Regions from separate parts of the Chryseobacterium sp. G0162 genome, predicted to be linked through region 3. Evidence: riboswitches for the same ligand, from Rfam matches in the RefSeq annotation. Region 3 holds a riboswitch; each other region holds the start of a gene.
What was found. A riboswitch is a leader RNA that binds a small molecule or an ion and turns the genes downstream of it on or off. The one in region 3 is predicted to bind cobalamin.
Positions count from the first base shown of each region.

Region 1: it holds a riboswitch for cobalamin, as region 3 does, so the genes downstream of both, EG344_RS17615 (acyl-CoA thioesterase) here and EG344_RS18950 (hypothetical protein) in region 3, are expected to answer to the same signal.
Region 2: it holds a riboswitch for cobalamin, as region 3 does, so the genes downstream of both, EG344_RS04360 (T9SS type A sorting domain-containing protein) here and EG344_RS18950 (hypothetical protein) in region 3, are expected to answer to the same signal.

Region 1 covers NZ_CP033922.1:3,905,636-3,909,859, forward strand. Annotated here, with positions in the region: gene EG344_RS17600 (PadR family transcriptional regulator) at 1-272, opposite strand, end outside; gene EG344_RS17605 (XAC2610-related protein) at 830-1,528, shown strand; gene EG344_RS17610 (HD domain-containing protein) at 1,530-2,120, shown strand; gene EG344_RS17615 (acyl-CoA thioesterase) at 2,168-2,551, opposite strand; cobalamin riboswitch at 2,667-2,848, opposite strand; gene EG344_RS17620 (hypothetical protein) at 2,883-3,680, opposite strand; gene EG344_RS17625 (hypothetical protein) at 3,758-4,224, opposite strand, start outside.
Region 2 covers NZ_CP033922.1:947,534-951,757, reverse strand. Annotated here, with positions in the region: gene dnaG (DNA primase) at 1-501, shown strand, start outside; gene clpP (ATP-dependent Clp endopeptidase proteolytic subunit ClpP) at 614-1,300, shown strand; gene EG344_RS04360 (T9SS type A sorting domain-containing protein) at 1,478-2,593, opposite strand; cobalamin riboswitch at 2,659-2,852, opposite strand; gene EG344_RS04355 (esterase-like activity of phytase family protein) at 3,110-4,224, shown strand, end outside.
Region 3 covers NZ_CP033922.1:4,231,760-4,235,983, forward strand. Annotated here, with positions in the region: gene prpB (methylisocitrate lyase) at 1-795, opposite strand, end outside; gene EG344_RS18950 (hypothetical protein) at 796-1,002, opposite strand; cobalamin riboswitch at 1,237-1,431, opposite strand; gene EG344_RS18955 (helix-turn-helix transcriptional regulator) at 1,785-2,780, opposite strand; gene EG344_RS18960 (siderophore-interacting protein) at 2,962-3,780, shown strand; gene EG344_RS18965 (VOC family protein) at 3,773-4,224, shown strand, end outside.

The DNA of each region.
Region 1 (4,224 bases), 330 kb from region 3:
AGTTCATCCAGGAAAAGTTTTCCTTTTTCTGTGATCTGATAATATTTTCTGGGTGGTCCTCCAGTAGATTCTTCCCATCTGTAAGAGAGAAACTCTCCATTTTTAAGTCTTGTGAGAAGAGGGTAGAGGGTACCTTCCACAACATCCAGTTTTCCTTTTTTCAGTTCGTCAATAAGATCAGAAACATACATTTCGCGATTATTGATGAGACTTAGAATACAGAATTCCAGAATTCCTTTTCGCATTTGCGCTTTGGTATTTTCAGTATTCATCTTTGATAAGTTTTGTTAATTAAGGTTATATTTTAGAAAAATGCTCCTAGCTAGTTGAGCCTATTCTAATTTTACATTACAAAGATATGTAAATAAAATGGTATTATGCAATACAAAGTAGTGAAATTTTGAAAATGAAATGATTAATGTGTTGGTAATCAGTTGAATAATTTTTGTGTAAAATTTCACTCATTAAATTTTAAGAAAGAAATCTTCAAAAAAGTTTAAGAATTTGGGAAAATAGAGGACGTAAAAATTGTTTTTTTGATAAATGTAAATACTTAGGTTTTTCATCGCTGATAAAATATTTTTAGCTATAGTGGATTAATAATGTTTTGGATGTTTAGATCCTTACAGAATGGCAAGACAGGAAATAAAAGTATAATTAGTTATATTGTGTAAGATATCTTTTAGCTGCAGTTTTCAGATACGAATTATTTGTAAAAGCATTTCTCTAAAGATGTTTAAATACATTTGAGTTTTGAAATCGGAACTATGATTCGTATTTTTGTTTGAAAGTTTTTTATAAAACATTTGAATCCAATATTACTATGAACATGAATATTTTGAATTATTACAGGAGTATATCCGCTTTTATGCTATTAGGTCCTTTATGTTTTGGACAATATCAATTTGAAGTTAAAGAGGCATCCAAAAATTATAATGCTATCATTCATATAGACAATTGTTTCGATGACCAATGTATGGATAAAGGAACTGTTGAGGTATTTGATAATAAAAACAGTAAAGTGCAGAGCTTTACATCAGATAATCTGGTTTTAAAACTTGGAAAAGGACAGAGGCTGGAGCGTGGAAAAGTAATAGCCCTAACAAATGAACAAAGTCCTGTGATTTTTGGTGACTTTAATTTTGACGGAACCGAAGATCTGGCGATAAGAAATGGAAATATGGGGAATTACAGTTCAGCATCTTATGATGTATATGTATTCAATAGTACCAGAATGTCGTTTGTAAAAAGTAAAGAACTTACAGAGTTGGGATCAGATAATTTTGATTTTTTTGAAACAGATCCGGTTCGTAAACGCCTTATTGCCTTTGGAAAATCCGGATGTTGTAATTTTTTTACTACAGAATATGAAGTCATTCCAAATAAAGGACTCGATAAAGTGCTTGAAAAAGAAGAAGACGAAAGCGAAGATGGCTATGTGAAAGTTATCATCAAAGAAAAAAAGAATAATAAGTGGACTACCAGAACCAAGGTATATCCATCAGATCAATATAATAGAGGAAAGTAAAATGAAAATCCAGAAAGAAATCGATTTTATCCTGGCTGTAGATGCCCTGAAAAATGTACAGAGAAGAAATTACAATGCAGATGATTCCAGAAGAGAGAATACAGCAGAACACTCCTGGCAGATCATTATTCTGGCCCAAATCCTTTATCCCTATGCTAAAAACCGTATGGATATTGATTTGTTGAGAGTGATAAGAATGCTTTCCATTCATGATCTTGTCGAAATTGAAGCGGGTGATACTTTTCTTTTCGACGAAGCTGCTATGGTAGGAAAGTTTGAAAGAGAAAAGATGTCTGCACAGAAAATTTTCGGAATTCTGGATGAGCCTTTACGTTCGGAATTCTTTAATCTATGGCTTGAGTTTGAGGAAGAGGCAACTCCGGATGCCATTTTTGCCTGTTCTATTGACAGGATTATGCCTTTTATTCTGAACTCCTATACTTCAGGAAAAAGCTGGACAGAGGCTGGGGTTACCGAAAAGCAGATCAGAAATATGCTTGAAAATGCCATTACCAGAGCTTCGGATGAAATGGGAGAGGCCTTTGAACTGTTACTGAGGAAAGGTCTGGAAACGGAAAAAGTTTTAAAATAAATAGTATGAAAAGTTTCGGGCGGCCAAAGGCCGCCCGAAACTTTTATTTATAAGATCTGGATTGGTTTCTTGAATTCATCAATTGCTACAAAAGTAAAGTCTCCCACAATTGCTTTTTCTCTTTCGTAAGAGTACATTTGTTCTGTGTAGATCTCAACACTTACTTTCATACTGGTTTTTCCAACATATGAAACTTTTCCGATCAGTTCTACAATTGTTCCGGCAGGAATTGGTTTTTTAAAATCGATTTTGTCACTGCTTACTGTTACCACTCTTTTTCTTGCGAAACGGGTCGCAGCAATAAAGGCTACTTCATCCATAAGCTGCATGGCTGTACCTCCGAAAAGAGTATCGTAATGATTGGTTGTGTTAGGGAAAACCGCTTTAAAGATTCTGGTTTCTGCAGCTTCAATTCTTTCTTCTGTAGTCATATTTCATTATTAATTAAGGCGAAATGAAATCGTATCAAAACAACAGAATAATGACAGGAACGTTGGAGGCCCCTGAAAGAATCCATCAGATCAATAAAACTTCAAATCGCGAAAGTTTCTTGTTTAAGAAATCGGCAGGTCTCCTGACTTGTAACATCTTTTATCTCCTTCCCATGCCTCGCACAGTGGATCTTTTGATAAAGATTTCAGTTACTTACAGTTGCGCGACAGTCCGTGATTTTCACACGGTTCCCTTTTAATCTGCGGTTATGCAGAACCAGTTTCTATGATGAATAAGCGTAAAACTTTTTCGGCTGCAAAATTAATGAATTTATTCCGGATTATGATAAATAATCTGGCTGATTACTCTTCCCTTCTTGATAGTCCAAAGGGTTGTATATCTGTTTTCGCCGGAACCATTGATCATGTAAAGGAAAATGTTGTCATTGTCCAGAGAGGTTACTCCAATATTGTTGAAATCCATGGTAGGCTGGAACATATTTTTGATGGCTTCTCTCACGAAAACAGAACCTCTTCCAGGTTGTTGAAGTCTGATTGATTTAATCTCCGTCATTCCTTCAGGAAGATCATTTCCAATTCCCCATGGTTTTACTTTATCAATGGTAAGAAGCTTTCCTTCGGCATCTTTTTCCTTTTTACGGTAACTGGCATTAGATGGATATATGTCAATCACCACTTTACTTCTCTGGGCAGTAGGAATTTTAGGGTCAGAATTATCTGTAAAGATCAGTGATTTTCCGTTTTTAGATTTAGAAGGTGTATAGGCGGGAAGCTGATCAACAAAGGCAATGCGCTCTTTGTTCACCATTCCTTCTTTGTCAAGGGTTTCATAGCGTACAAAAGGTTTGTCCTCGTCCTGCTTTTCAGGATATTTGATCCAGATCCATTCCGTTTCTCCGGGAGCAGGCTTTACATAAACAAAAACATCCCCTTTGCGCATGCGGATCTTATCTACAATTTTCCTGTAATTATCCTTATGCACACGAACATTGGCATAGCCTTCTTCAGCTTTTACAACACCAAAAGGAACTTTATTCTGTCCTTTGACGAAGGCTAAAGAAAAAAAACTGAAAGCAGACAGGTACAATGTCTTGTTTACTGAAATCATCTTAACAAATTTTAGATCCCCAAATATATAAATTAAATGTTTTTTGGATGGGTAAAATAAAAAGGTATTTATTGAAATTACCAATACCCTCTAAATAATTTATAAAATTCTTCATCAGGAATATGGTACTTATCATTCTCCAGTACCCATTCCAGGGATTCTTTGCTAAGGTTTAGTCTATCATAGGCTTTAGTTTTCAAATATTTTTGTTGTTCATTAGTGATACTGTATATTATTTGCCCTGTTTTATCATCTACCAATATTGTTATCTCTTTCGTCGTTCTGTCTTCTGGATGTGGATTGAGAAAGATGTACCAATAGGAATGAATATCATTAAAAGCTCTAGTGATACCTATATTAGGAAAGCCGTATGAATCTCCTATAGCCAGAAGGTCATAAAAACTCATTCTGAAATGAGAGTCATGGTCTATTTTCTTTTGTAATGTACCATCTTCAGAATAGGCATACCATATCCCTACCGGATAGCCGGAAGCTTTTACTCCATATCCAAAATGTCTTATGGTATGAATTAAGCCATTTTTAT
Region 2 (4,224 bases), 2.0 Mb from region 3:
AGAAATGAGAATAATGAAGAGTATCAGATTACAGTCATTGAAGAGATTCTTCATCATTTTGAAGAAGAGCAGTACGCATTTTTAGTCAAAGAAAATGAGATCATTATCAATCAGGTAAGAGAGGGAATTCAGAAAGATGAGTTGAGAAGTGGAAACTTTTTTGTATCTTTTATGGACGAGGAAATTACCACAAAGGTTGTAGATGCTTTGATGCCACTGGATGAGCTGGAAAACTGGGCTTCAAGAAACATTTATCCGCCTAATTACGGGGATAAGGTGGCAGATCAGATTCAGGGTGATGTTTTACTGCATAAATACAGATATATTGATTATCTGATCACAGAAACAGCTAAGGAACTGGATCAATATAGCAATACTGATGAAGTAAAATACTATGAGCTGATTAAAAAAATCACTTTGTTGAAACAGGCTTCCATCAGATTAAGTAATATCATTGAATATTCCCCGATCAAAGGAATCTATGGGAATAGAAAAAGATAGGGCAAAGACAAAAAAGTTCCGGATTCTGTGACAAAAAGTCCTATAAAATTTTAGGAATAAATATTGTAATTTAAACGTTGAAAATAGTATTAAAATAATACATAATATAAATATGGACATTAAAAAAGAATTCAGAGATTTCTCTGTAAAACATTTAGGAAACAACGGTCTGGTTACCGATCAGTATATGGGAATGTATGGACCAACGAATCTTACTCCATACATCATGGAAGAAAGAAGATTAAACGTTGCTCAGATGGACGTTTTCTCTCGTTTGATGATGGACAGAATTATCTTTTTGGGAACAGGAATTGACGATCAGGTAGCGAATATCGTTACTGCTCAGCTTTTATTCTTAGAAAGTGCAGATCCTTCTAAAGATATTCAAATCTACATCAATTCTCCTGGTGGTAGTGTGTATGCAGGATTAGGTATTTACGACACTATGCAGATCATTAAGCCGGATGTAGCAACAATCTGTACAGGTATAGCTGCTTCAATGGGAGCTGTATTATTGGTGGCAGGAGAAAAAGGAAAACGTTCTGCACTTAAACACTCAAGAGTTATGATTCACCAGCCTTCAGGAGGAGCTCAGGGAGTTGCTTCTGATATGGAAATCAACTTAAGAGAGATGTTGAAATTGAAGCAGGAGCTTTATGATATTATCGCTCTTCATTCAGGACAGACTTATGAGTGGGTAGAGAAATCTTCCGATAGAGATTACTGGATGACTTCTGAAGAAGCTAAAAACTTCGGAATGGTAGATGAGGTTTTACAGAGATCTACAGAAAAAAAATAATTGATTGTATAATCATATTGAAAAACGCATCCAATTTGGATGCGTTTTTTTTGTTTGCCACGAATGCACGAATTGCTATAACGAAAATAACAATTGAAGACGTGATATTCCCCTCCTCCGGAGGGGTGTCAAAAATTCAAAGAATTTTTGACGGGGTGGTCCAAACCATAGCCCTTTCTACTTCTTCACAATTTTATGCACCGTAGAGCCACTTTTCGTCTTAACCTCAACCCAATAGATTCCGGTATTTAAGGCTTTAAGATTAATCTTTGTTGCCTGTGAAGTCATTACTTTCTGCCCTAAAGAAGAATAAATATTTACTTCTTTCACCTTTTCAGAACTTTCAATCTGAATAAAATCACTCGTTGGATTAGGATAAATATTGAATAAGGCCTTTTTATTTACAGAAGAGACGGATAGTGTAGCGTTACTTGCCTCAGTAGGAGTGAAAGGTCTTCTTTCTCCGAAGCTTAATCCCAACCAGCTATTGTTACTCAATTGTATCTGGCTAAGATCATTCTTTTTCTGCCAGCTGGAAAGATCTTTTCCTGTATATAATTTCCAGTTTTCTGCTCCAGAGTTGTTTCCCGTGAAGGCATTTAATGACAGACTGGAAATTTGATTATTGCCAGAAGTGAAATGGAAATATGAAGCTTGGGATTGAATTAGCTGTAAAGCCTGTGCTGCTGTTATACTGCCATTATATTGAATTCCAAAAACGAAGGAGTTGGCTTCACCATGAGAGTTATTGGTTCCAAAATCTACAACAACAAGACTTTTATTAGTTCCTGTACCAATCCAATTGGTAATTTGAGATGAGGTATACCATTGGGAGCTGTAAGCCGGTACAGGAGCTGATGGTGGAGTGTCGATTTCATCAATACCATAGGTAATACCAAACCACAATCCATCTGTTAAAGCAGTATAACCTACACCATTATTTTGATTGGACATATTCCCGGCATTGGGACCAGACCAGGTAATCCAGTAATCATCTGTACTTGGAGTATGGTTATTGTATGCGAAACTGTATAAAAACCCTGAAGGAATATCAGCCTCTATTGCAGGTTCTGCCGCCGCAATCGCATTAATCATGTCTTCCGCCATTAAATTATTACCATCAAAACGATAGCCCCACGCATAGGAGGCAGGTGTATTAGTGTCATTGAAATCGGCAATGAAGTAAGCCTTTTTGGAGCCGGTTCCTACCCAAAACTTAATGTCGTTTTCAGTGAATTGAGCAAAGAAAAACTGCATACAAAGCAGTAAGAAAAAAAGAGAGATTTTTCTCATAATATAATTAAATTAAAGTTTTATTCCCGAAACTTATTTATTGACAGGATGATTTTTCATCCTGAAATTAAATGGGTATTTAAGGCAGGTCTCCTGGCTCGCATCCTATAGCCAACCTTCCCGGATGTTGATCCAGTGGTATAATTAATAGCTATAGGTAAAAACAGCTTACAGTTGCGGGTACAGCTCAAGATTTGAATAATATTCTCACTTGATTCCCTATTGTGAACAGTGTTCAACCTTAAAAACGGTGCAAATATATCATATAAATTTTTGATGTCTGTTTTGTGAATTACATAGCAATGTTCAGTTTTTTCTGATGTTGAATTGTATTTTTAATAATGGGTTTTATTGATTGATAATGAATTGGGTTTTAATTTTGGGTTTTCGAAGTTAAATTTCAATTTTTATTGTTTATATTGAATTCATCTCAAGGTTATATTGTTAAAATACAATTAGCATTACATTTAAGATCAGTTTATAATCAAGTTATACTTTCGCGCCATAAAAGTTAATATGAAAAAACTACTATTATCTGCTTTGATGATGGCTTCATTATGGTCATGCAGTAAAGATGATGACAACAATGTAAATAACCAGGATATTAATTATTCTAAGCTTCCTCAGGAGTTTCCGTTTTCAAAAATGGCAACAATAAACGGAGTGGATGTTATTAATGGCGGATTTGGATCCGGCGCAGCCGCCCATCCTACAAGAAAAGGAGAATTTTATGTCATTACAGACCGTGGCCCGAACACAGATTACCTAAGTGGGAAAAAGTTTTTAACCCCCAATTTTACACCAACGATAATGCATTTTAAAATTAATGCAGAAGGGAATGTGGAAGTCATTAAATATATTAAACTTAAAAACCCATCCGGTCAGCCTATTACAGGACTTCCAAATCCTGTAGGAATGGGAAGCACGGGAGAAGTGGCTTATGATGCGGCTGGAAATATTCTGGGTACGGATAAATATGGTTTAGACAGTGAAAGTATTGTGGCAGCACCCGACGGGACATTCTGGGTTTCTGATGAATACGGACCACACATCGTTCATTATAACGCTGATGGAGTAGAGTTAGAAAGAATAAGTCCGATTGGGGTAAATACAGGAAACAGAAAACTACCTGCAGTGTTAGCTAAAAGAAGAGCGAACAGAGGGATGGAAGGCCTTTGTATGACTCCGGACGGAAAAACACTGGTAGGAACCATACAATCGATGATGTTTGTTCCTTCAAAGGCGCTGGCAACGAATACAACCTTAACGAGAATCGTAACTTTCGATATCAGTACGGGGCAAACGAAACAATATCTATATAAACAAGATGGTGGAGCTTCCGATTCGGTTTGTGATATTACAGCATTAGGCAATAATGAATTCCTTGTCATTGAAAGAGATGGTAATTTCGGAACACAGGGCGGAATTAAAAAAGTATACAGAATCAACCTAAGTGATGCAACAGATGTAACCGGAACCGACCTTGCAGCGGTAGATGGGATGAAGGTAAACGGAAAAGCCCTGGAGCAGTGTACATGGGATGAGCTTACCAAAGCAGGAATTAAACCTGTTTCAAAAAAAATAGCCGCAGATCTGGTTGCAAAATTAGGATATGAACATGATAAATTTGA
Region 3 (4,224 bases):
GGCCTGAGTACCATCTTTACGAATGTGTTCATAGACATTCAATGCGGCTTTATTGGCAGCACGGAAGGCTGAAAGAGGGTAGAGGATCAATCCTACTCCTGCATTTTTCAATTCATCAACCGTGTATAGATTGATCATTCCAAACTCGGTGATATTGGCCAATACAGGGATTCCTGTAGCATCTACAAATTTTTGATAGAAGCTTAAATCGGGGACTGCTTCTGCGAAAATGAAATCAGCACCAGCTTCTTTATAAGCCGCTGCTCTTTCTAAGGTTTTTTCCAATCCTTCATTGGCAAAGGCATCTGTTCTGGCTCCGATTACGAAGTTTTCGTCGGTACGCGCGTCAGCAGCAGCCTTCAATCGGTCTACCATTTCTTCTTTGCTTACAATTTCTTTTCCTGGACGATGACCACAACGTTTTGCTCCTACCTGATCTTCAATATGCAGAGCAGCAGCTCCTGCTTTGATCAATGACTTTACCGTTCTGGCGACATTAAACGCTGATGGGCCAAAACCTGTATCTACATCTACCAATAAAGGCAAATCACAAACATTGGTAATACGCTGAATGTCTACTAATACATCTTCCAGCGTGGTGATTCCCAGATCCGGAATTCCTAAAGATCCGGCAGCAACCCCGCCTCCTGAAAGATAAATGGCATTGAAGCCAGCTTGTTTGGCCAGTAATGCATGATTGGCATTGATGGCTCCTACAATCTGAAGAGGACTTTCTTTGTGCATGGCCTCCCGGAACTGAGCACCGGGCGACTTCCAGTTTTCATTTTTAGTCATTTAATATTTATAGTTTAGTTGAAATTTGTGCGATAAGAAAGAAGAGTTGCTATGCTGCTGTTGTGCGGTAAAAAGAAAATGATCTGAAGAAATCAGATGAGCTATTAATGGGTATGGAGACTGCATTTTTTTCGAAACTCCATAGAACAAGATCTCTGTCATAGATCTGTTATTCATAGATGCATAATCGTGATTGGCTTGGTACATTTTTTAACTTTTTACATAGATTAAACCCAATAAAAAGTTCTAGATAAACTTCACGATGTTTTGTGAGAAAGAAAAATTATGGAAAGGGGACACGGATGAGGTACAGACCCACAAAATAAGCACATGCTGTTCTGCCAGTATCTATCTCAAAAAATGAAACAACTTGATAAACAATTTTATCACACAATTATCCATACCGTATCATACCTGACTATAAGCTTCAGATCGCGAAAGCATCGTCACTACGAAATAGGCAGGTCTCCTGACTTGTAACAGTTTTTATCATCCTTCCCATAGACCGGAGTATACAGTGGATATTGATTTGATAAAAACCTTTAGTTGTTACTTACAGTTGCGCGACAGTTCGTGATTTGCACACGATTCCCTTTTAATACACAGCTAAGTGTAACCAATTTCGGTTGATAAAGAAGGTGTTAAGAACTCCTTGGTGGTAAATATAGCCATTTTATAAGAACGACAAAATATTTTATGTAAACAATAATTAATTTTGGGTAATGAATTGATAATGTTTGTTTTGTGGATCTTTGTTTTTTGGTGGTATGATAAAAATCAGTCTTTTTGTAGTGTTTTTTTATTACCAAATCATTAACAAATACACCTGAATGTTAAATGAAATAAAATAAAGAATGTGTTTTTATGGGTAATTTTTATATTTGAAAATAGACCGATTAAGCCTAATAATCTAGGGTGAAAATTAGAAAATAACTACAGATTTTGAGAAAGTCATCATTGGTAAATATCGGTTGAAATCATTTAATAATTTAGTGAGTTATACCATTGGTATTCCTAAGTTTACTAGGAATTAAATTATACTTTCTTTTAAATGCTGCTGAAAAATGTCTTGGGTTCTTATATCCGATAATATCAGAGATTTCATTGATGTTTAAGTCTCCTTCAAGAAGCATTTTTTTTGCCTGTTCCATCTTTGTATCATTCCAGAAATTGAAAACGGTAGTTCCAAACAGTTCCTTAAAACCTTTTTTTAATGTAAATTCATTGGTCCCTACTTGATGAGCGAGATCTACTAATGAACAGTTTTGGTCAAGATTATTAATGATAAAATCTCTCACTGCATATATTTTCTCTTCATCTTTTTTGAGAAGAGAGGAGGAGGACTCACTTTTAAAAAGCTGTTCCAGTTGTAAAAGGAGAAGTTCTGCCACTTTTGCTTCAAGATAAATTCTTTTGAAAATACCTTTACGCTCACAATGGATGATGTCATTCAGAATCTGATACATTTCCAGACTGATCCGGTTATGATGCGGATTGATAAGGCATGAATGCTGTTTTTCAATGGCATTTCTGAATGTATTGAATACGTCTGAGTCTTCGGGAAGAAATTTTGTAAAAAAAGCAGGGGCTAAATTGATTTCCAGGATCTGCATTTCATGACCGTCAAATTCCATCTGACCGGACATCTGATGAGCATAAATAATGTTATGCTGGTAGCTGTCAAAACATACTTTATAACCAAAATTATCTGAAAGAGCAGCGCTTCTGCCTTTCAGTGAAAAGTGCATCTCAACACTGTCAAAGTCAGCTTCAAAGTATAATAATACCTTGTTTTTGAGAGAAACATTTCCAAAACCGATATGAACATTTTCAAAGCAGATTTCATGATAAAACCCTTCTCCATAAGGAGGTTTCAAATGAGTAACATACTCTCTGATATCACCATCGTTTATAAAATAGGCATTGGGATATTTTCTTTCCACCAATGTTCCTCCAATTTTATCATCGTAGACTCTTAATGCCATCCTTATTTGTTTTGATTAAAATTTTCCTTTTTGCGGACTTTTTACTCCCTTTTGCATACCTCATCCTTCCGTTTTACTTATTAGTTTTGCACAAAGATAATAATTATTTAGAATGATTCTTAATAATATGTTTTGTTTTATCAATTGAAATCAAATAGGAAATAACAGAAAAGAAGATATCATGAAAAAAACGGAGACTATACAAGGGGAATTCACCGTGACCGGGAAAAAATACATTACACCTCATTATATCCGGATCTTTCTTACAGGGGAAAGCGTCCCATTGATTGCCAACACGACAATTGGAGTGAATAATAAAATTCTTATTCCGCCTCAAGGAGTTGATCGAATTTATTTCCCAGAATTTGATTATGAAAAAACGGAATGGAAACCTCAGCCTGAGGAGACCCGTCCCGTTATCAGAACGTATACGCATCGGGGCATTGATCTTGTCCGAAATGAGATTTGGATTGATTTTGTGGCTCATGGAGATGAAGGACCGGCTTCAGCATGGGCGATTAATGCAAAAAAAGGAGATTTATTGGGAATTTTAATGAAGAACGGGAAAACAGAATTGTATGCCGAGGCAGATAATTATTTACTCGTTGCCGATGCAACAGGAATTCCGGTGATTGCTGCTATTCTTGAAGATTTACCCCCTTCTGCAAAAGGAACCTGTATCCTTGAAGTAGATGGTAAGGTGGATGAACAGGAGCTACAGACGTTAGCAGACATCAATTTTATTTGGATTCATAATGAATATCCTCAGAAAGGCAGCCGCCTTCCAGAAGTTGTAAAGCAGCAGATATTACCGGAATCATCCAGAACCGGATATGTGGCAGCGGAGTTTTCTTCAGTAAAGGAAATTCGTCACTATCTCCGTAAAGAAAAGCAATGGAAACAGGGAGAATTATATGCTTATTCTTATTGGAAATCGGGAGTTGCAGAAGATAAATCTGCAATGGAAAGACATCAGGAAAATGAGGTTAGAAATGAATAATAATGTACAATTAAGTCATGTATTGTACCGGGTACAGGACTTACATACTGCTGTAAAAAAGATTCAGGATGTGGGTTTTATTGTAGAGTATGGAACAGATCCTGATAAGGCTTATAATGCTTTGATCTGGTTTGAAAAAGGGGTCTTTATAGAAATTTACCATAATTCCGGACTTCCTGGCTATATAAAATGGATGATGAAAATCTTTGGCTATCAGTCCGTTTTAGAACGGATGAGGCAGTGGGAAAACGTAAAGGAAGGCTGGTGTGAATGGTCTTTGGAGTCTACATTAGAAAACCTGAATTCAGAAAAACAGTTTTTCAAAAATGAAAATATCGGGTTCAGGTTTCATAAAGCTAAAAGAAAAGATGTATATGGAAATAAGCTTACGTGGGAACTTCTAATGCCGGATGATATTGATTTTCCTTTTTTAATGTCCGCCTA